DNA from 3 places in the Blautia sp. Sow4_E7 genome. Region 1 is predicted to be linked to each of the others. Evidence: riboswitches for the same ligand, from Rfam matches in the RefSeq annotation. Region 1 holds a riboswitch; each other region holds the start of a gene.

What was found. A riboswitch is a leader RNA that binds a small molecule or an ion and turns the genes downstream of it on or off. The one in region 1 is predicted to bind cyclic di-GMP.
Region 2: another riboswitch for cyclic di-GMP. It lies ahead of ACTQ50_RS02285 (PAS domain-containing protein); the one in region 1 lies ahead of ACTQ50_RS14695 (response regulator).
Region 3: another riboswitch for cyclic di-GMP. It lies ahead of ACTQ50_RS02310 (response regulator); the one in region 1 lies ahead of ACTQ50_RS14695 (response regulator).

What each region holds. Positions count from the first base shown of each region.
Region 1 is NZ_JBQKLL010000032.1:207-6,859, forward strand. Features, by position in the region: gene ACTQ50_RS14680 (response regulator) at 109-303, opposite strand; gene ACTQ50_RS14685 (response regulator) at 359-550, opposite strand; gene ACTQ50_RS14690 (GGDEF domain-containing protein) at 638-1,696, opposite strand; gene ACTQ50_RS14695 (response regulator) at 1,769-2,134, opposite strand; cyclic di-GMP riboswitch class I at 2,241-2,316, opposite strand; gene ACTQ50_RS14700 (helix-turn-helix domain-containing protein) at 2,450-2,782, opposite strand; gene ACTQ50_RS14705 (LPD25 domain-containing protein) at 3,049-5,007, opposite strand; gene ACTQ50_RS14710 (PcfB family protein) at 5,004-5,495, opposite strand; gene ACTQ50_RS14715 (ATP-binding protein) at 5,580-6,374, opposite strand; gene ACTQ50_RS14720 (replication initiator protein A) at 6,374-6,653, opposite strand, start outside.
Region 2 is NZ_JBQKLL010000002.1:145,330-151,982, reverse strand. Features, by position in the region: partial or broken gene ACTQ50_RS02295 (extracellular solute-binding protein) at 1-394, shown strand, start outside; partial or broken gene ACTQ50_RS02290 (response regulator) at 893-3,514, shown strand; cyclic di-GMP riboswitch class I at 3,664-3,739, shown strand; gene ACTQ50_RS02285 (PAS domain-containing protein) at 3,813-4,655, shown strand; gene ACTQ50_RS02280 (ATP-binding protein) at 4,833-5,414, shown strand; gene ACTQ50_RS02275 (redox-sensing transcriptional repressor Rex) at 5,683-6,336, shown strand; gene ACTQ50_RS02270 (NAD(P)H-hydrate dehydratase) at 6,531-6,653, shown strand, end outside.
Region 3 is NZ_JBQKLL010000002.1:153,673-160,325, forward strand. Features, by position in the region: gene ACTQ50_RS02300 (ATP-binding response regulator) at 1-1,067, opposite strand, end outside; gene ACTQ50_RS02305 (substrate-binding periplasmic protein) at 1,051-1,866, opposite strand; gene ACTQ50_RS02310 (response regulator) at 1,928-2,419, opposite strand; cyclic di-GMP riboswitch class I at 2,610-2,685, opposite strand; gene ACTQ50_RS02315 (ABC-F family ATP-binding cassette domain-containing protein) at 3,166-5,079, shown strand; gene ACTQ50_RS02320 (NADP-dependent isocitrate dehydrogenase) at 5,354-6,559, opposite strand; gene ACTQ50_RS02325 (2-isopropylmalate synthase) at 6,650-6,653, opposite strand, start outside.

The sequences.
Region 1 (6,653 bases):
GATTTACCCTTCTCAACGAGATAATGTACAACTATAAAATGTTTTTCTTTAGTCGACTGATATGTAAGAAGAACACTGACTGCAAAATCAGTGTCCTTCTTTCTTCCTTTACATATATTTCATAATAGTCGGCAATAATACATTCATATCTATTGGTTTTGCAACATGATCATTCATGCCACTTGCCAAAGCCATCTTCTTATCTTCTTCAAACGCATTTGCTGTCATTGCAACAATTGGAATCTGCGATTTGTTACCATCTTTCAGTTCTCGAATTCTCCTGGATGCTTTATATCCGTTCATAATCGACATCTGAATATCCATCAGAATCAGACTGTAATAATTTAGCTTTGCTTTATTAAACATCCATCTGTGGCATGTTGATGTCTAAAAGCATCAAATCGATTCCCAGATTCTCTTCCATAATCTGCGCTGCCTGATTTCCATTTTCAGCTTCCAGATAATCATAGGTTTCTCCAAAAAATTCTTTCAATATATCCCTGTTAAACTTTGAATCATCGACAATCAGTATTTTTTGTCTTTTATTCATATTTTCTATTTCCTTTATTCTTGTGGTCTTTAGAAATCCTATAAATTAAAAAAGACACTCTCTATCGATAGTTTTTTAATCACTTTCTTAAGAATGCTGATTATATCTCTTGCATAACTGTTTATTTTTATACATATTAGCATCTGCATCATCCAATAACATCTGCATTGTACAAGACATATTATCGGAGGATAATGCCCATCCGCATGCATAGTCGATTGGTATTTGATTTTCATAACTATTTAATCTATCTTTTTCTCTGTACAAAACTTTTAATATTTCTTTAATTTCCGCCTCATTTGTATGATAAATGACTGCTATAAACTCATCTCCGCCATATCTTCCAACAAAATCCTTTTCTGGAATAACACTTCGCAAAAGCTTTGAGAAATTCATTATTAACCGATCTCCTGCGGAATGTCCCATTGTATCATTTACAGTTTTTAGATTATTTAAATCAAACATTATACATGCTGTAGAACCTGTAATTATATCTTTTTTATTAAGAAGGTCATTACAGGCATTTTTATTTGGCAGCCCAGTATGGGTATCTACGAATGCTTTCTGTTCCAGCAATCTGTTTTGCATTGCCATCTGCATTGCCTTTAGAGTCTGCATAATAACCAATATCACCAGAATCAACATATCAAGTGCCGACAAAAGCTCTATAGTACGAATCTTTATAGCGATCTTTTCTGAATAGCTTTCTGCGGCAGAGACAGTTTCATCTGCCATCGTAAAATATATTTCACTCATATTAACAATGTCTGTATTTTCGTATCCCTTGTTTCTTACTGCTTCAATTTCTGTTTTCAATTTATCCCAGTAATCACTCTGGATTTTCAATTTCCCCTGATATTCTTCGTCATTGAGTTTTACCAGATTATAATGTCCATCCTGATATCTCAATCCAAGAAGAATATCATCCAAATATTTAATTAATTCATCATTTTGGTTTCCTGTAATTTCTAATTTTACTTCGCGCTGTGTATCTCCACGTACCAGACCTGCATAATTTATTACGCGTGCTGTCCCCTGCAGCCTGCTAATCTGAATCATCATAAAAATAATAAGAACCACTAATATCAATATAAGGAAACTCTGTATAATACCTATTATATTTTTATTTTTCCTGTTTGTCTGCATTTCACAATTTACCCCGAATCTCAAATAATATTCATTTCAATAACTATGCTATTCATTTACTTTCTCCCTATATTAAGAACAAATACTTTTAATAGTCTTTTTCATCTTTTCAATATCCAAAGGTTTCGCCAAATGAGCGTTCATACCTACGGCAATGCACTTTTCAGCATCTTCCTGGAATGCATTTGCTGTTATAGCTCTGATCGGTATTGTTTTTGCATCTGAACGTTCTAATGATCTGATTTTTCTCGTAGCTGTATATCCATCCATCACAGGCATCATCAGATCCATCAGAATTGCATCAAATGTTCCTGCTGGTTTCTCTTTAAACAATTCCACTGCCTGCTGTCCATCTTCCGCCTCTGTGACAGAAATTTGCTTGCTTGCTTGCTTGCTTGCTTGCTTCCAGATTTTAATTTTACATTCATTAATTATCAATAACCTCCCCGCTATTTTTCACAATATTTTTCCAAACAGCTTCTGTATTACTTATTCAAGTGCTCTACCATAAAAAAGCACTGCCAAACAGACAGTGCACCTCATTTCATGCAACTGGCTGCCATTTTACAGGCCCTGTAGCTTTGCGTCCCAGACTTTCATCTGGTTTGCCGATTTCCTTATTATAGCTTTAATACTTATGCAAAAAAACTGATCTCATTATACTTTAATGCTCTAGTATACACAAGAAAACATTACCGTTTTAACGACAAAAAATAAAAAAGAACAGTCGATACATATACTCGAACTGTTTTTCTACTTCCGAAGTCCACGCAGCATTGACATTACTGTTTCCTGCTCATTTGTACTCAGATTTTTCCATATCCCTAGAACTTCTTTCTGCTTTTCTGTCAGATTCTCTAAATTATCTTCTTGAAAAAACTGTGATAATGTCACGCCTAATGCTGTACATATTTTTTCAAGTGTGATCAGCGACGGCAGGTTTTCCTGTGCCATGATTCTTCCCAGTGACGACTGGGAAATTCCCGACAGCTGCGATAATCTATATTTACTGATATCACGCTTTTCACACAAAGATGTTATTTTATCCGCAATATACTTCTCTATATGCAAGTAACTATACCTCATTTCCGCTATTACATATTCTTATTGTACCTGTAATAATGAAAAAATATTAGTATTCAACTTTGCAATTATTTAATCCTATAATAGGAAGTATGCACATAAAAAATATAAAGATACTTTCGTTTCCGCAAAAGTTATTTTCGCTTATATGTTTTATAATATCATAGGTTGTTTCATTTGTCACATAAAAAATTTGAAGCACTATCATTCAAAACAAAAAAGCCGGAAGCCACGTTATCATCCGTGACCTCCGACTCATTGTGCTTATACTACACTGTCCTTACACCCAAATCAGCTCCTCTCTCCGGCTTATCTTTTCCCTGCTTTTCCTGGATGATTCTCTTATTGATTTCCAAGCGTTCATGGATTGACGGTTTCTTTTCTTTTCCTGGCATTGCCTTTTTCTGTGCTACTGCCTTTCTTTCAGCTTTCCCTGCGTCCTTAACTGCTGTATTTATTTCAACACCAGCTCTCGACACAGCTTCTCTGCTCTCATTTTTCTCTGCTACCTGCTGTTCTCGTCTCTCCTTCACACCTTTTTCTTCCAGACTGCAAAAGCTCTGCAAATACGGCAGTACATGATTCTGCATATCCGTCAGATCTTCCATATACTTCTGATATTCTTCATTGCCTTTTCCTTGCTGATAGCTGATCCAGCTTTCATCCGTCAACTTCATTTCATTCTGCATCTTTAATTGACTGATGATGCCGCCATTTCCGCTACCAATGTCTATCTTACCTTGAAAATGATGCAACATCTTGTCGCCCTTCTCAGCATAATATACTGTAAAAAACATCTGTGCTGTCGTTTTTGGTTCGTTGGTGTTTGGATCACAGTCGGCATACCAGGCTTTGTCCTGTTCTACTGTTTTGGAATCCAAATCAGATAACTTCTGGCATCTTGGATTCCCCAGCTCACTTTTCTCACAATAATTCACATACACCATCGGTTCCATATCCTTTGGAAGTTCTGGCTCATAGGCTTTCAGTCTTTCAATCAATACACCTGCACGCACAGACTGGTCACATTCTTCGTCTACAATATCCTTCAAATAAGAAATATAAGAATGTGTATTGCCACTCTGCAAATCCAACATCACCTCTTGTACCGTATTTTCTCCCGTCTCCACATTATCTCGATACTCATACGGATCAAAAGCTTCTGCAATCTCATCCAGTGCCTCTGCCAGCTGTTCTGTGGTCATCTTCTCAGGATACATTGCTTCTCGAACATCCCTCATCGGCACATATTTATAATCCGGCAATGCTTCATGAATTTTCTCAATCCCTTCCCGTACCAGTGCAAGTTCTCCATAAAATCGAACATCGTCCATCAGATTTCCAAGTACTGTATTTCCTTTTACGATTGCAAATTCAGCATCATCATAGTAACTGTCTTCCGGATCACGATAGATAATCCCCATACTACATACTCGATAGGCATTTTCAGGATTCTCCCTATATTTTTCATAGACCGCAGCAATCTGATTAACATCGGTACTTTTTTCATAAGCTCCCATATCATGGAACTCATATGGCTCATGTACCACTTTTCCAGATTTATCTTTCATGATATTTCCATTCTTATCTTTCTTAGGTGGTCCCTTTGCTAACATCTTCCCGCACTCTTCAATCAAAGTGCCTTTCGGATCTGTAATGACCATGGAACAGTTCATCTGCATGACCGATGGTTTTACGAAAAAACGTGTCTTACCGGAACCACTGCCGCCGATGACCACTATATTTTTATTTCTTGCATACTTCGGCTGCTTCGGTCTACTCTCCATGGTCAGTGCTTCTGTTGCTGTCAATGGAATGTTCATCCATGGATCTTCCGACATATAAGGCTTGATATCCTCTGCGGTTCCCCATCTGGCTGAACCATACTCGATGCCTTTCCGTAATTTCTTTGCGTCTGCCTGTTTCTGCCAGACCAACACTTTCAGAACGACTGCAACAACAATACCTGCTAGCAGATCTTTCCAGTTATTGCTTAACACAAAACCAGCAAAAATCCGGTCTGCGTGTTCCATTGCATATAAAAGTTTGTTCCCCATATCTTCTCCCGGACTGTTCCGGTAAAGAAAAAATGCCCGGTCTGCATAGAAAGCAGCCAGAGCATAAGGGATATTTGTAAGAACCAGTTTCTTTTTATCCAGGGCGGACAGCTTACCCCCGATTTTATTCTTCCACTTCTGCATCAGAGTTTTGCCGCTTTTCTTTTTCATCGACTATGCTCCTGATGCCGGTTCTTTACTTTGTCCTTCGTCTTCTTTGGCATCATTGCCCGGTAAGCTGCAAGACGCTTATGAATGGAAGGCTTATTCGCTTTTTGAATCTGTTTCTGGGAAAACTCACGGAAAGCAGCATTTAGGGCATCCTGATCACGTCCCTTGAAAAATACCAGATAAACCGGAGGATCTTTGCTCTTGTCTTTTTTCAGAGCATAATTGATCCCGTATTTTCTGGCATACCGTTCAAAGGACTTGATATTTTTGTCCGTGATCTCGATATTGACCATCCCGGCATTCTGTTTTGCCAGCTCTTTTACCGTGACCTTTCCCTGTTTCGGCTGATTTTTCTGTGCTTTCTTCTCTACTGATTTCTGCTTTTGATGACGCAGATACGCAGCAAGAACCTTTTTCAACAGGTCTGCCGTAATTTTAGTAGCCCGAATACAGAACGTGACCGTTTTCTGAGTTACCTCTTCCTGCATGCCTTTTCCCTCCTTTCAGCGATTCAACTGCTGTCCAGATCTGTAATCATGGCAATCACCCCCCCTTCAATGAAAAAGGACAGATTAACCGGTAATCAGGTGCTGCACCTGTACGAGTTTTTCTGTCCCTTCTTCTTTTCTCTTGTCTTCCCCACCACAATAGATGGGAACACACATTTCAAGTATTCTGCTGTAAATGCGCTGATGGGCAGTATCTAAATCTGCAGATTTCATTTCATTCAGTCCCAGATTCGTTGTTACGATCAGCGGAAGCATTTTACAATAGTGGCTGTCTATCACATTATAGACCTGCTCCAAAGCAAACTCGGAATTTCGTTCTATTCCTAAATCATCAATAATCAGCAGCGGATAATCCACAAGATTTTGTATAATCTGGTTCTTATCTGCCTGATAGCTGGTCATTTCATTTAAGATCCTAGAAAAATTTGTCATCATGACACGTTCTCCCTGTTCCAAAAGTGCATTTGCTATACAGCCTGCAAAAAAACTCTTCCCGGTTCCAACTGGTCCCATCAGAAGCAGTCCTTCATTTTTTCTCTTCATATCTGTCCAGTTTTCTACATACTGCCTGGCGATTAGTATCTTCTGGTTGCTTCCATTATCTTTTTCAAATTTCCATTCCCAGAATCTTCTTTCCTGAAGTCCGACGGATTTTCTCTGATAAAGCTGCCGCTGTGCTTCTTCCCGCTGCATCTTCTCATCAAGTTCCTGTCTGGCTTTCACCTCGCATTCGCACAAACAAGACACTACATGCTCAAATCCCATCAGACTGACTTTCATCTGTTTTCTTTTTCCACAGATGCCACAATGAAGACATCCCTCTTCATCCAGATAATCTGCTGTTACTTTATTTTCCATCACAGGCTTTCTCCTTCCTGAAATTCATATTTGTCAATTCCTGCCCTGGCGCCATCCTGTTCTGCCCAAAGACAGATTGTTGCAAAATGATTCTGATACTCTTTTCCACTGGATTTCATATAAACAGAAAGATGATCAATCCGTTTCTGGTAGTCCCATGGAAATAACGTCATCAACTCCTGCAGTTCGGCTTCTGACAAGACAACATTTTTAAATCTACCATACTGACTGAATTTTTCTTCCAGAGCGGGAGTATTGCTCTTGCTCTTATCAGTATGA
Region 2 (6,653 bases), on a different contig from region 1:
AACACTGCAGGGTCTGTCTGCATCAGAATTGTCTTCTGTAGACGGACGCAAGTGGCGCACCACCTACAGTGACCCGGATAATACAAAGAGAGAAGGTCTGGATGGTACCGTCTGGCCTCAGGCTTTTGAACGCATGGAGCAGTTTATCCAGGATACAGGGCTGAACCAGGATGATCTGTACATGAATTATGATGATATCGTTGAGATGTACCAGAGTGGTAAACTTGCCATGTACTTTGGCAGCTCAGCGGGTGTAAAAATGTTTCAGGATCAGGGCATTAACACAACATTTCTGCCATTCTTTCAGGAGAATGGCGAAAAGTGGCTGATGACGACCCCATATTTCCAGGTGGCCTTAAACCGCGACCTGACACAGGACGAAGCGCGCCGGAAGAAAGCAATGAAGGTGCTGAATACAATGCTTTCAGAGGAGGCACAGAACCGGATCATTAGTGATGGACAGGATCTGTTGAGCTACAGCCAGGATGTGGAGTTCAGGCTTACGGAGTATCTGAAGGATGTGAAACCTGTGATCGAAGAAAATCATATGTATATCCGCATTGCGTCAAATGACTTTTTCTCCGTTTCCAAGGATGTGGTGTCTAAGATGATCTCAGGAGAATACGATGCAGAGCAGGCCTATCAGTCATTTAATACCCAGCTTCTTGCGGAAGAAGCTGCTTCAGAGAATACCGTGCTGGATTCACAGAAATCCTATTCCAACCGCTTTCATAGCAGTGGCGGGAACGCGGCATATTCGGTTATGGCAAACACCCTGCGCGGCATTTATGGTACGGATGTGCTGCTCGCAACCGGAAACAGCTTTACGGGAAATGTGCTGAAAGCCGGTTATACAGAAAAAATGGCGGGTGACATGATCATGCCAAATGGTCTGTCAGCCGACGGAAACTATAAGCTGGTGACAGGGGAAAACGGATACCTTGGATTACAGGAAGATATTGAAGAGGACATCCGGCAGGGAAAGGATGTGATATCAAATGCAGCAGTTCCAGGAAAATCCCAGCTGCTTGTTTTTGCCACTCCCAGGGCGCACGGAAGCTATCAGGGATTTGAATATGATGCCATTGCCATTGCCTATGAAAACTCTGATATCGTAGATGTACTGGATATTTCTGCTTTCAATGGAAATGCACAGAGTTTTATTGTTCATCCGGATGGCCGTGTTGTGATCGATCATTCTTCTGAGTCATGGGGGAATGTATATAATTTCTTCGGTGTTCTGAGAGAGCATTCTGATATGTCTGAGAAAGAGGTCAATAAGCTTTCGGAGAAGTTTAAAGCGGGACATACCGGTGCGCTGCTGGTAGATCTGGATGGAAGAAACTATTATCTGGTTTATGAAAAATCGGATATTCAGGACTGGGTATTTCTGGGACTTGTACAGGCGGATATTGTCAATGCCAGTATGAACAGCCTGCAGCGTAGCACAATGTTCCTTGTGGCTGCTGTCGTGTTCTGTATTGCCGCCTTTTTTATCAGCCTTATTATCCAAAAAAACAGGATAAGCCTTAGAAGAAAGGACACACAGATCCGGTACAGGGACGAACTGTTTCAAAAGCTGTCAATGAATGTGGATGACGTTTTCCTGATGCTGGATGCCAAAACATATCAGGCAGATTACGTCAGCCCGAATGTGGAAAAGCTGCTGGGCATTACGGTAGAACAGATCCGCAAAAATATTCGTGTTCTGGGAAAAATGCATCCAGAGGAACATGAAAATCCGGAGAAAAATTATCTGGAGGAAATCCGGGTGAATGAACAAAGAGAATGGGATTTTGAATATGTTCATCAGAACACAGGGGAAAAACGCTGGTTCCATAATATTGCAATGGGCAGTGAGATAGACGGAAAAAAGAAATACATCCTGGTTATGTCGGACCGTACCGCTGACTGGAAAATGAACCAGGCACTTTCTGAGGCAGTCCGTGCTTCGGAGACAGCAAACAGGGCCAAGAGTACCTTCCTTTCCAACATGTCTCACGATATCCGGACACCAATGAATGCGATCATCGGCTTTACCACACTGGCTGTAAGTAATATTGATGATAAAAACAAGGTTCGGGATTATCTGGGAAAGATCCTTTCCTCCAGTAACCATCTGCTTTCCCTGATCAATGATATCCTGGATATGAGCCGGATTGAGAGCGGAAAGATCCATCTGGAAGAAACGGAGGTCAGTCTGTCGGATGTGCTTCATGATCTGAAGACGATCATCAGCGGGCAGATCCATGCGAAACAGCTGGAGCTTTATATGGATGCCATGGATGTGACAAATGAGGATGTCTATTGTGATAAGACGAGGCTGAATCAGGTGCTGCTGAATCTTTTGTCCAATGCGATCAAGTTTACTCCTGCTGGCGGAACCGTTTCTGTCCGGCTGAAACAGTATCCGGGGCTCCAAAGAGGCAGTGAACTGTACGAGATCCGGGTGAAGGATACAGGAATTGGCATGAGCCAGGAATTCGTGAAGAAGATCTTTTCTCCTTTTGAGAGGGAGCGGACTTCCACTGTGAGCAGGACTCAGGGTACAGGACTTGGCATGGCCATCACCAAGAATATTGTGGATATGATGGGCGGCACCATTGAGGTCCGGACAGAGCAGGGGAAAGGTACCGAATTTATCGTCCGTCTGCCATTCCGGACTCAGCCTGAGAATCACCGGATAGAGAAGATTGCAGAGCTGGAAGGCCTTAAGGCTCTGGTTGTAGATGACGATTTTAATACCTGTGACAGCGTGACAAAAATGCTTGTGAGGGTTGGAATGCGTTCGGAATGGACACTTTCCGGTAAGGAGGCTGTTCTGCGTGCACGGCAGTCTATGGAGCTTGGGGATGCCTTCCATGCTTATATCATCGACTGGCGTCTGCCGGATATGAATGGTATTGAGGTCACCAGACAGATCCGCAGTCTTGGTGACGATACACCGATCATTATTCTGACTGCTTATGACTGGTCAGACATCGAAGTGGAAGCCAGGGCTGCAGGGGTAACTGCATTCTGCGCGAAACCTCTGTTTATGTCCGATATCAGAGATACCCTGATGGCTGCCATTGGCCAGAATCAGGCTGAGCAGGAGAATCCTGTTCTTCCGGCGGCATGCTCAGATTTCAGAGGCAAATGTATACTGCTTGTGGAAGACAATGAACTGAACAGTGAAATTGCGGTGGAGATCCTTAATGAATATGGCTTCCTGGTGGATACTGCAGAAAACGGGGCAGAGGCAGTTGAGAAGGTCAAGAGGTCGAAACCGGACGGTTATGATCTGGTGCTGATGGATGTGCAGATGCCGGTAATGAACGGATATGAGGCCACGAAGCAGATCCGTGCCCTTAGGAATCCGGCACTGGCAGGAATCACCATCCTTGCCATGACGGCCAATGCTTTTGACGAGGACAGAAAAAAAGCGCTGGAATGTGGTATGAATGGATTCTTATCCAAGCCAATCGTTCTAGAGGAATTGATCAGTACGTTACAAAATAATCTGACAGATTAGTAATAAGAACCTGCTAAGAAGTTCGGTTAACAACTTTTTAGCAGGTTTTTAAATTATTTTTAAGCGTTAAAGCGGTGAAATTTTTCTTGTGTAAAGTGGAGTAGGGGAGTATAATAAAATCAGTTTTTGCATAATTTTAAAAGCTATAATAAGAAAATCGGCAAACCAGATGAAAGTCTGGGACGCAAAGCTACAGGGCCTTTAAAATGGCAGCCAGTTGCATGAAATGAGGTGCACTGTCCGTAGGACAGTGTTTTTCATTTAATAGTACATGAGAAAAGAAGGAGGAATTCAGCTGTTGAAGAAAGCGGTTCAGGCTGCAATATATGAAAAAGCTCTAAAAAACCATTATATAGAAATCCTGTACATTGATTTTGAGAATACAGGAAAATGCATAAAGCTTCATCAGGATACAAACCTGTTAAATGGTGAAAATATTTTTCCAGAGTCAGATGAGCAAATGTATGAGGATTATATCTGTGAGAAAATAATGCGTTATGCATCTGGCAATATAGATGATCTTAATCGTGTAAAACAGCAGATGACGATGGAAGCAATCGCAAAAGGAACAGCAGAACACATCATGCATCATGTTATGATCAATTTTATGCTGAATGGCGAGATGCGTTTCATGCAGTTTGACTTTACAAGGGAAAGTGCAGATACAAAAAATGTGTTCCTGTTTGTGGAGGACTATACAGTTCCACAGCAGCAGGCGTTTATAACGACGTTGCGTTCTATTGAAAACAGTGCTGTTCTGTTTTGTATCCTTTCAGAAGAGGAGGACGCAAAAACAACGCTATGCTATGATCCTGTTTTTATTACCCGGGGCTTTGCAGAGATGATGGAAACTACACAGCAGCAGATGATGCTGTTGCAGAAGAAACCTTTTTGCGAAACAGTACATCCGGATGATCAGCAATATGTAGAGGAATCTGTGAGAAACCTCAATATAGAGCATCCACATACAAATATTTTTTATAGAAAAAGAAATCCGCAGGGAAAATGGTTCTATATGCAATCAGATTTTTCTTATCTTGTTGTGGGTAAGAAAATATATATCTATGTGACCTATCAGGATGTCAGTGCATTGCAGAAGAATGAAGAATTGTCAAATGCACTTCATTATAGTAAAAATTGATATAAATACTATACTTGCTGTTTTTGATCAGATGTTTGGAACTGTATAAAATCCGCACGAATCAATGAATGCCACGTAAAGGGATAAAAGTGAGAAAGTGGTAAACTGGAATATAAACCAGTACCGGTAGATCTCTGGGATATGATAAATACTGTTTTGTCGATTGCAAGAGGATATATGGAAAACCGTGACCTTAATTTTTGTGTTTCAAGAGAAGAGCTTAAAAATCCCTATGTGATGGCAGATGAACTCAGAATCAGGGAAGTATTGCTCAACATTATCAGCAATGCAGTCAAATTTACAAAAGACGGAGGTACCATTTCATTTGCTGCAGAAAACGGTCCGGGTAATGATGAGCATCATATAATCGTACGCTATCGTATATCAGATACCGGAATTGGTATGAGTGAGGAGTTTCAGAGCAGAATCTTTGATGAGTTCAGTCAGGAAAATGATGGGGCAAGAACCAGTTATAAGGGAACTGGACTGGGAATGGCCATTGCCAAACAGTATGTAGATCTTATGGGTGGGAAAATTAAGGTCAGCAGCAAACAGGGAATTGGCTCAACATTTACGGTAGAAATCCCTCTGATTATAGCAGAACATGGATTTACGGAAGAGAAAGAAAAGTTAAGGAACGATATGGATTTACATGGTTTGCATGTTCTTTTGGCAGAGGATAATGATTTAAATGCAGAAATAGCAATCGCTTTATTGGAAGAAAAAGGGATTTTTGTGAGCTTTATCCTGATACTATGAATTTGGTTCCTGTTCACTCCGTGACCAGCAACACACTTCGCGATGCACAGAAATCATGCATTCGCATGATTTCGCGCCGATGTTCCCGGGTTTTCTGTGAGCTTCGCTCAAAAAAACACCTGGCGGAACGTTACCAGTGAACAGTAACTGAATTTGCAAAATATTTGTAATTCTGCACAACTTTAATTGACAAGAAAATAACATTTAGGTATAATTGACATAGTGTGACGCGGAAAATTTAGGCAGCGGAAACAAGGAGGGGAACATTTTGGAGGCGAAGGAAATCTCAAAGGCAGTGATCAAAAGACTGCCAAGGTATTATCGCTATCTGGGGGAGCTGATGGAAGAGAAAGTTGAGCGTATATCTTCCAATGACCTTAGTAAGAAAATGCATGTGACTGCATCACAGATCCGCCAGGATTTAAATAATTTCGGCGGTTTTGGACAGCAGGGCTATGGATATAATGTTGAATATCTTTATACAGAAATTGGTAAGATCTTAGGACTGGACACCATTCATCCTATGATCATTCTTGGTGCAGGTAACCTGGGACAGGCACTTGCCAATTACGGGGATTTTGAGAAAAGAGGATTTCGTCTGGTTGGGATTTTTGACGTAAATCCGGTTCTGGAAGGAATTTCGGTTCGGGGAATTGAGATTCAGATGATCAGTCACCTTCCAGAATTTATCAAAGAGAATCAGGTAGAGATCGCCATTCTGACTCTGCCGAAGAACAAGGCCAAGGAGATGGCGAAGGTTCTCATTGACAATGGAATCAAGGCAATCTGGAACTTTGCACATACAGATCTTGATGCTCCTGAGAACGTGATCGTGGAGAATGTTCATCTGTCTGAGAGCCTGATGGCACTGTCTTATAATTTAAGCCAGTACCGCAACGAGCATAAAGAAAACAAAGAATAAAACGTTACTGTGAAGGACATGACAGTAACAACAAAAGGTCAAAGAGGACTGCTGCTTGTCTCGCTGAAAGATTTACAGGAGACCGGGCGGCAGTTTTGCATTAGAGCGTGTTTGAAAATGGCTTTAGCGGTTAATGGGCAGAGAGTGAACTGCAACCGGAGCCCAAAAGTTATTCTAATGTTAGGAGTGGTTTTATGAAAAAAGTTGTGACCTGCAGTCAGATGAAGCTTCTTGACTATGGTACTATTCATAATATGCATGTTCCCTCCCTGGTTCTTATGGAGAGGGCGGCGCTTGCCACGGCAGAAGAGATCCGG
Region 3 (6,653 bases), on a different contig from region 1:
TCATGGCTCATCCGCTGGAGAAACTCTGTTTTTGCCTCATTGGCGGCTTCTGCCTTTTTTGCAGCTATCAGAAGTTCTGCCTTATATTTTTCATCTTTTTCCTGTTCCTGTTTCCAGTGCACCAGATTGGTTCTGTATGTCCAGAACCAGAATGTGCCGAATATCAGAAAATAGAGAAAAATAACACTTATCACACTTAATGGAAGATTATGGAACACCTCTGTATCCGGAAGATATGCATAAATATAGTAATCCCTCTGCTTCAGCATGATTCCGTAGCATCCGCTCCCTTCATTCTTCAAATGAAAAATGTGCTGACTGTCTGTATGCCCCTTCATTGCCTGAACAACTTCGTTGTCAGCCGTATTCTGCCCCAACAGGCTCTGATCATTGCTGGCAACAACGATTCCCTCGTCTGCAACAATAATCGTTCCATCCTTCCGGGTACTATAGCCATTTAAAAGACTTTGCATCGTCAAAGTATAATTTCTGGTAAATTCAGGAGATGTGTAATAGTAGATTGCAACAATACCCGGTGCATCTTTTCTGGCACAGGCTGCAATGTCAATATAGGATCCATCTTCCCTGGCAAACCGTTCTGAATAAGATCTTTCTTCATATCCGGCAAAATCCATGATAATTTCTTTTTGCAGATACTCCGTAATCTCATTAGCCAGAGCCTCGTCCGTGCTGTATTCACAGTCCGTCTTTCCTTCTATATCCAGTACAATGATACCATCCACCCAGAGAGTCTGCAGGTTTTCTTTCAGGAACTCCTGGCTTAGCTGTCCGCCGTTTTCGATTTCCATGTTAATATTCGTACTCATCTGTCTGGCACTTTCAATTGAACGGAGAAGACTTTTGGATTCGGAAGATTCATTATAATGGGTGTAGGTGGAACACTGCACTTTGACATAATTTACAATCTCCACCATTCTTTTCTCTGCTTCCGCTTTTTCTATATGGAAGAAATAAAACAGAGAGACTACAGCCACACAGATTCCAATCAGACCTCCGATCATCTGGATTCGTTTTTCTTTTTTCTTTCTCTTAATATCCAAGGTCATCCACCTCCAGATACTTCTGGGGATCATCCAGATATTTTTCAATAATTTTCAGGGATGTGCCATCCTGACGCATCTGTTCCAATGTCTGTTCCATCTGTTCACAGATTCCTCTGTCATCACCTTTTGCAAAAGCGACACCTATTCCGGTGATCATCAGAGGCTCTTCCAGGATACGGAAGCTTGCATCATAATCCTTCATATACTGGACGATAGATTCCTCATGTGCAGCAACTGCATCTACATATCCTTTCCCCAGAAACGTATAAATCAACTCCCGGTGTCCGAGACTGATCAGATTTGCCAGTTTGGGGATTCTATCATCTGTCCGGTTCAGAAAAATACCTTCCGGTTTGGTTGTGGACTGGACAGCCAGGTTCTTTTCCTCCAGATCGCTCAGTTTATAGATGTCACTATTCTCATTTACAGCGACCACCTGGCGGCTTGCTATGTACGGTCCTGCCCAGCAGTAATCGTCAAGACGTCCTTCCATGGAAAAACAACCCATGATACAGTCAATCTCTCCGCTTTCCACCAGTTCTTTTTTCTTCTCCCAGTTGATCTGGACAACCTCCACCTGATATCCCATTCTTTTGAAAGCTTCTGTAGCCAGTTCTACATCTATGCCCGTCGGTACACCATCCTCATTCAGATAATTGTATGGTGGATAGCTGTCGCTGCCGAGGGTAATGACGGGCTTTTCTGTTTCTTCTTTCGTGTTATCTGTGTTTTTACACCCTGCCAGGGTAACTGCTAAAATTCCCGCATGCAGAATGCCTGCAATCACTCTTTTTCCTTTCATTTTCTGTCTATCCTAACTATCCTTTTCGTTTTTTTCATATCTGATTCCCTGCCATTTGTTACTATTCAATGACCTGCGGTTCGGTGCCCCCGCCAGTTTTTATACTTCTGATTGTCTTTTCCAGTACCTTCATCTCAACCGGTTTTGAAACATGAGCATTCATACCGGTAGCCAGTGAACGCTGGATATCCTCTGAGAATGCATTGGCGGTCATGGCAATGATCGGAATCTTCCTTGCCAGTCCATGGGAACTTCTGCGGATTGCCTTTGTTGCCTCATAGCCATTCATAACAGGCATCTGTACGTCCATCAGGATCATGTCATATTCCCCTGGAGCAGACTGTTCAAATGCTTTCAAAATCTCTTCGCCATTTTCACAGATGATGCACTCCGCACCTTCAATCTTTAACAGTTCCGTCAGGATTTCTGCATTTATCTCATTATCCTCTGCACACAGGAACCGCATTCCCTGCAGGATATTACCTTCCTGCTCATCTGATTCTGCCTGTGACACAGAAGAAGCAGATCTTTCTTCTGTAATTTTCAGATCCATAAAAATCTCAAAACAAAGTGTCAATTTTATCCGCATACTCTATTACCTTGCCTTTATCACCGGCATCATATCGGATTAATGATGTCATACCAATGATTGCATTCATAGGAGTACGTATATCGTGAGTATTGTTACGTCTATGAAGTAACGCCGAAAAAAAGACACCGTCTCACAGACAGTGCACGTCAGTTCATGCAACTGGCTGCCATTTTACAGGCCCTGTAGCTTTGCGTCGCAGACTTTCGTCTGTTTTGCCGGTTTTCTTATTATAGCTTTTAAACATATGCGCAAAAAAATGTTTCTATTATACGCTAATACTCCACTATACACAAGAAAAATATTATGCTTTAACGCCTAAAAACAAAAAAACCAGAAGCCTCTTTGCGATCCGTGACCTCCAACTTGTTATGCTTATTCTAAACTGTCCTTACCTCCAATCAGATTCTCTCTCTGGCTTCTCTTTTCCTGACATTCAGACTAACACAAAAATACGATATTTTATGATAAGCAGCGGTAAATTTGCAATAAGCAGAAAATACAGAAATACTATATTTTTCAGAGCTTTCATGGGATTGCTTGTGCATACTTACAAATTTTTACATTTTCTTTGTTATTTGACAATTATTCTTTCAAAAAATCTGTTTTTCAAGTATAATATTCTTCTGGACAAGCCATTGCCTAAAGCAACAGGCTTTTATATATGACAGATTTTGTATTTACGAAACTGGCTTTTTAAGGAGGAAATTATGATTTTATCATGTCAGAGCATCTGCAAATCTTTTGGGGAAAAAGTAATCCTGCAGGATGCTTCCTTTCACATAGAAGAACGGGAAAAGGCCGCCCTGATTGGCAATAACGGCGCAGGAAAAACCACTCTCCTTCGTATTATTATGCAGGAGATTTCCGCCGATTCCGGACAGGTAGTTATTGCCAAAAATAAGAAGATCGGTTATCTGGCACAGTACCAGGACATTCATGGGCATCACACTATTTATGAGGAACTGATGACCACTAAGCAGTACATTCTGGACATGGAGGATAAGATCCGTTCTCTGGAACAGGAAATGAAATATGTAGCTGGTGAAAAGCTGGAAAGCCTGATGAACAGCTACACCCGTCTTACCCATCAGTTTGAACTTGAGAACGGCTACGCTTACAAAAGTGAGATTGTAGGTGTTTTAAAGGGTCTTGGATTTGAAGAGGAAGACTACAACAAACAGATTGAAAACCTTTCCGGTGGTCAGAAGACACGGGTTGCCCTTGGCAAGCTTCTGATCTCCAAGCCGGATATCCTGCTTCTGGATGAGCCAACCAACCACCTGGATATGGAGAGCATTGCCTGGCTTGAGACCTATCTTCTCAACTACCCGGGTGCTGTATTTATCGTCTCCCATGACCGTTATTTTCTGGATAAAGTTGTCACCAAGATCGTGGAGATCGAGGTAGCCCAGATGCGAATGTACGAGGGAAATTATTCTGCTTATGCGCTTAAGAAGGCGCAGCTGCGTGACGCCCAGTACAAGGCATACCTGAACCAGCAAAGAGAGATTAAACACCAGGAGGCTGTTATCACTAAGCTCCGCTCTTTTAACCGTGAGAAATCCATTAAGCGCGCGGAAAGCCGTGTAAAAATGCTGGACAAGATCCAGCGTATTGAGAAGCCGATCGAAATTGATAACCAGATGCGCATCTCCCTGGAGCCCCGTTTTATCAGTGGAAATGACGTGCTTACGGTAGAGGGGCTTTCCAAGGCTTTCCCTGGACAGACCTTATTTACAGATATTAATTTTGAGATCAAGCGTGGTGAACGTGTAGCCCTGATCGGCAATAACGGTACTGGCAAAACCACCATTCTGAAGATTCTCAACGGAATCGTGGAAGCTGACGCAGGACGCTTTGCCCTTGGTTCCAAAGTGCAGATTGGATACTATGACCAGGAACACCATGTTCTGCATATGGAGAAAACCATTTTCCAGGAAATTTCCGACACTTATCCAACTCTCACGGAAACAGAGATCCGCAATATGCTGGCTGCTTTCCTTTTCACAGGAGATGATGTATTCAAGCTGATTTCCGCTCTCTCCGGTGGTGAGCGAGGCCGTGTTTCCCTGGCAAAGCTGATGCTTTCAGAAGCCAACTTCCTGATCCTGGATGAGCCTACCAACCATCTGGATATTGCTTCCAAAGAGATTCTGGAAGAGGCGCTGAACAGTTATACCGGAACCGTACTCTACGTTTCCCATGACCGTTATTTTATTAACCAGACTGCCACCCGTATTATGGATCTGACGAATCAGGCTATTGTCAACTATATCGGGGATTATGATTACTATCTGGAAAAGAAAGATGAAATGACGCAGATTTACGCTCCAATTCAGGAATCTGCTTCTCTGGAAGCAAAGGAAACTGTTTCAGGAACCAAGCTTACCTGGCAGCAGCAGAAAGAGGAACAGGCACTGAAGCGCAAACGGGAAAATGAATTAAAGAAAGTGGAAGCCCGGATCGAGGAGCTGGAAGCAAGGGATAAAGAAATCGACAACACTATGGTTCTGCCGGATGTTTGTACGAATGTGGCAGAATGCACCAAGCTCAGCCGGGAGAAGGCTGCAATTGCAGAGAAACTGGAAGGGCTTTATGAGAAGTGGGAGGAGCTGGCATAGCATTAAGCTATAAACTCTTGCCAGTGATATCCTGCAATTCTTATCCTCCTCCATAATTTGTATTTACGAAACGAGACAGCCACCACAGGGCCACGCACCGACACAAACTAGTACATCGTTTCGTAAATAACTATACCAATCGCGTAGGATGTGGATTCGAGTGTGCAGGTATAAAAGCAGGAACGAATTTCGAATAGATACCCGAAACCGTTCCTGTTTTTTATAACAATATTAACATTTTGTCTCAAACTACTTTTCAAAGTTGTTTATCTCATTACATTGTCTCAAGTTTCTCTCTGATCGCCAGAATAAACCCGCGGCTGTTAAGGACTTTCACATCCTTTAAGGACGTGATCAGCGCCAGGTCTTTGGTCATCTGTCCGTCTTCGATCGTGGAAAGAGTTGCTTTCTCCAGCTTATCTGCAAACTCTACAAGCTCCTGATTCTTATCTAACTCGCCGCGTTTACGAAGTGCGCCTGTCCATGCAAAGATGGTCGCTACAGAGTTGGTAGAGGTCTCCTCTCCTTTCAGATGACGATAATAATGTCTCTGAACCGTTCCGTGTGCAGCCTCGTACTCATAATATCCATCCGGGGAAACCAGAACGGAAGTCATCATAGCCAGGGAACCAAATGCGGAGGAGATCATATCGCTCATCACATCTCCGTCATAGTTCTTGCAGCCCCAGATAAATCCGCCTTCTGCCTTCATTACACGGGCTACTACGTCATCGATCAGACTGTAGAAGAAGGTAATGCCTGCTGCCTCAAATTTCTCTTTGAACTCAGCCTCATAAATATTGTGGAAAATCTCTTTAAATTTACCATCGTAAGTTTTGGAAATGGTATCCTTGCCGCCAAACCACAGATCCTGCTTGGTATCCAATGCATAATTAAAGCAGCATCTTGCAAAGCTTGTAATGGATCTGTCCAGGTTATGAACGCCCTGGATCACACCAGGAGTGTCAAAATGATGGATCAGTTCGGTCCGCTCTTCTCCGTCTTCCCCTTTGAATACCAGCATGGCATCCCCTGGTTTGTCAATGTACATTTCAGCATTCTTGTATACATCGCCATAAGCATGGCGTGCAATGGTGATCGGTTTCTTCCAGTTCTTCACACATGGCTCGATTCCTTTTACCACGATCGGAGCGCGGAAAACAGTTCCGTCCAGGATGGCACGGATGGTTCCGTTAGGGCTCTTGTACATTTTCTTCAGATTGTACTCGGACATTCTGGCTTTGTTCGGGGTAATGGTGGCACACTTAACAGCAACGCCGTATTTCTTGGTGGCTTCTGCTGCATCTATGGTTACCTGATCATCTGTCTCGTTTCTGTATTCCAGTCCAAGGTCATAGTATTCTGTTTTCAGATCTACAAAAGGAAGAAGAAGCTCATCCTTAATCATCTGCCACAGAATTCTGGTCATCTCATCCCCGTCCATCTCTACAAGAGGGGTCTGCATTTGAATTTTACCCATTATTTCCTCCTAGTATAAAATTATTTGTAGTTATACTCCGAACACTACGGATTGTACCGCAGCCACGCTGCTCCCACAATCCTGGTGTTCTCAT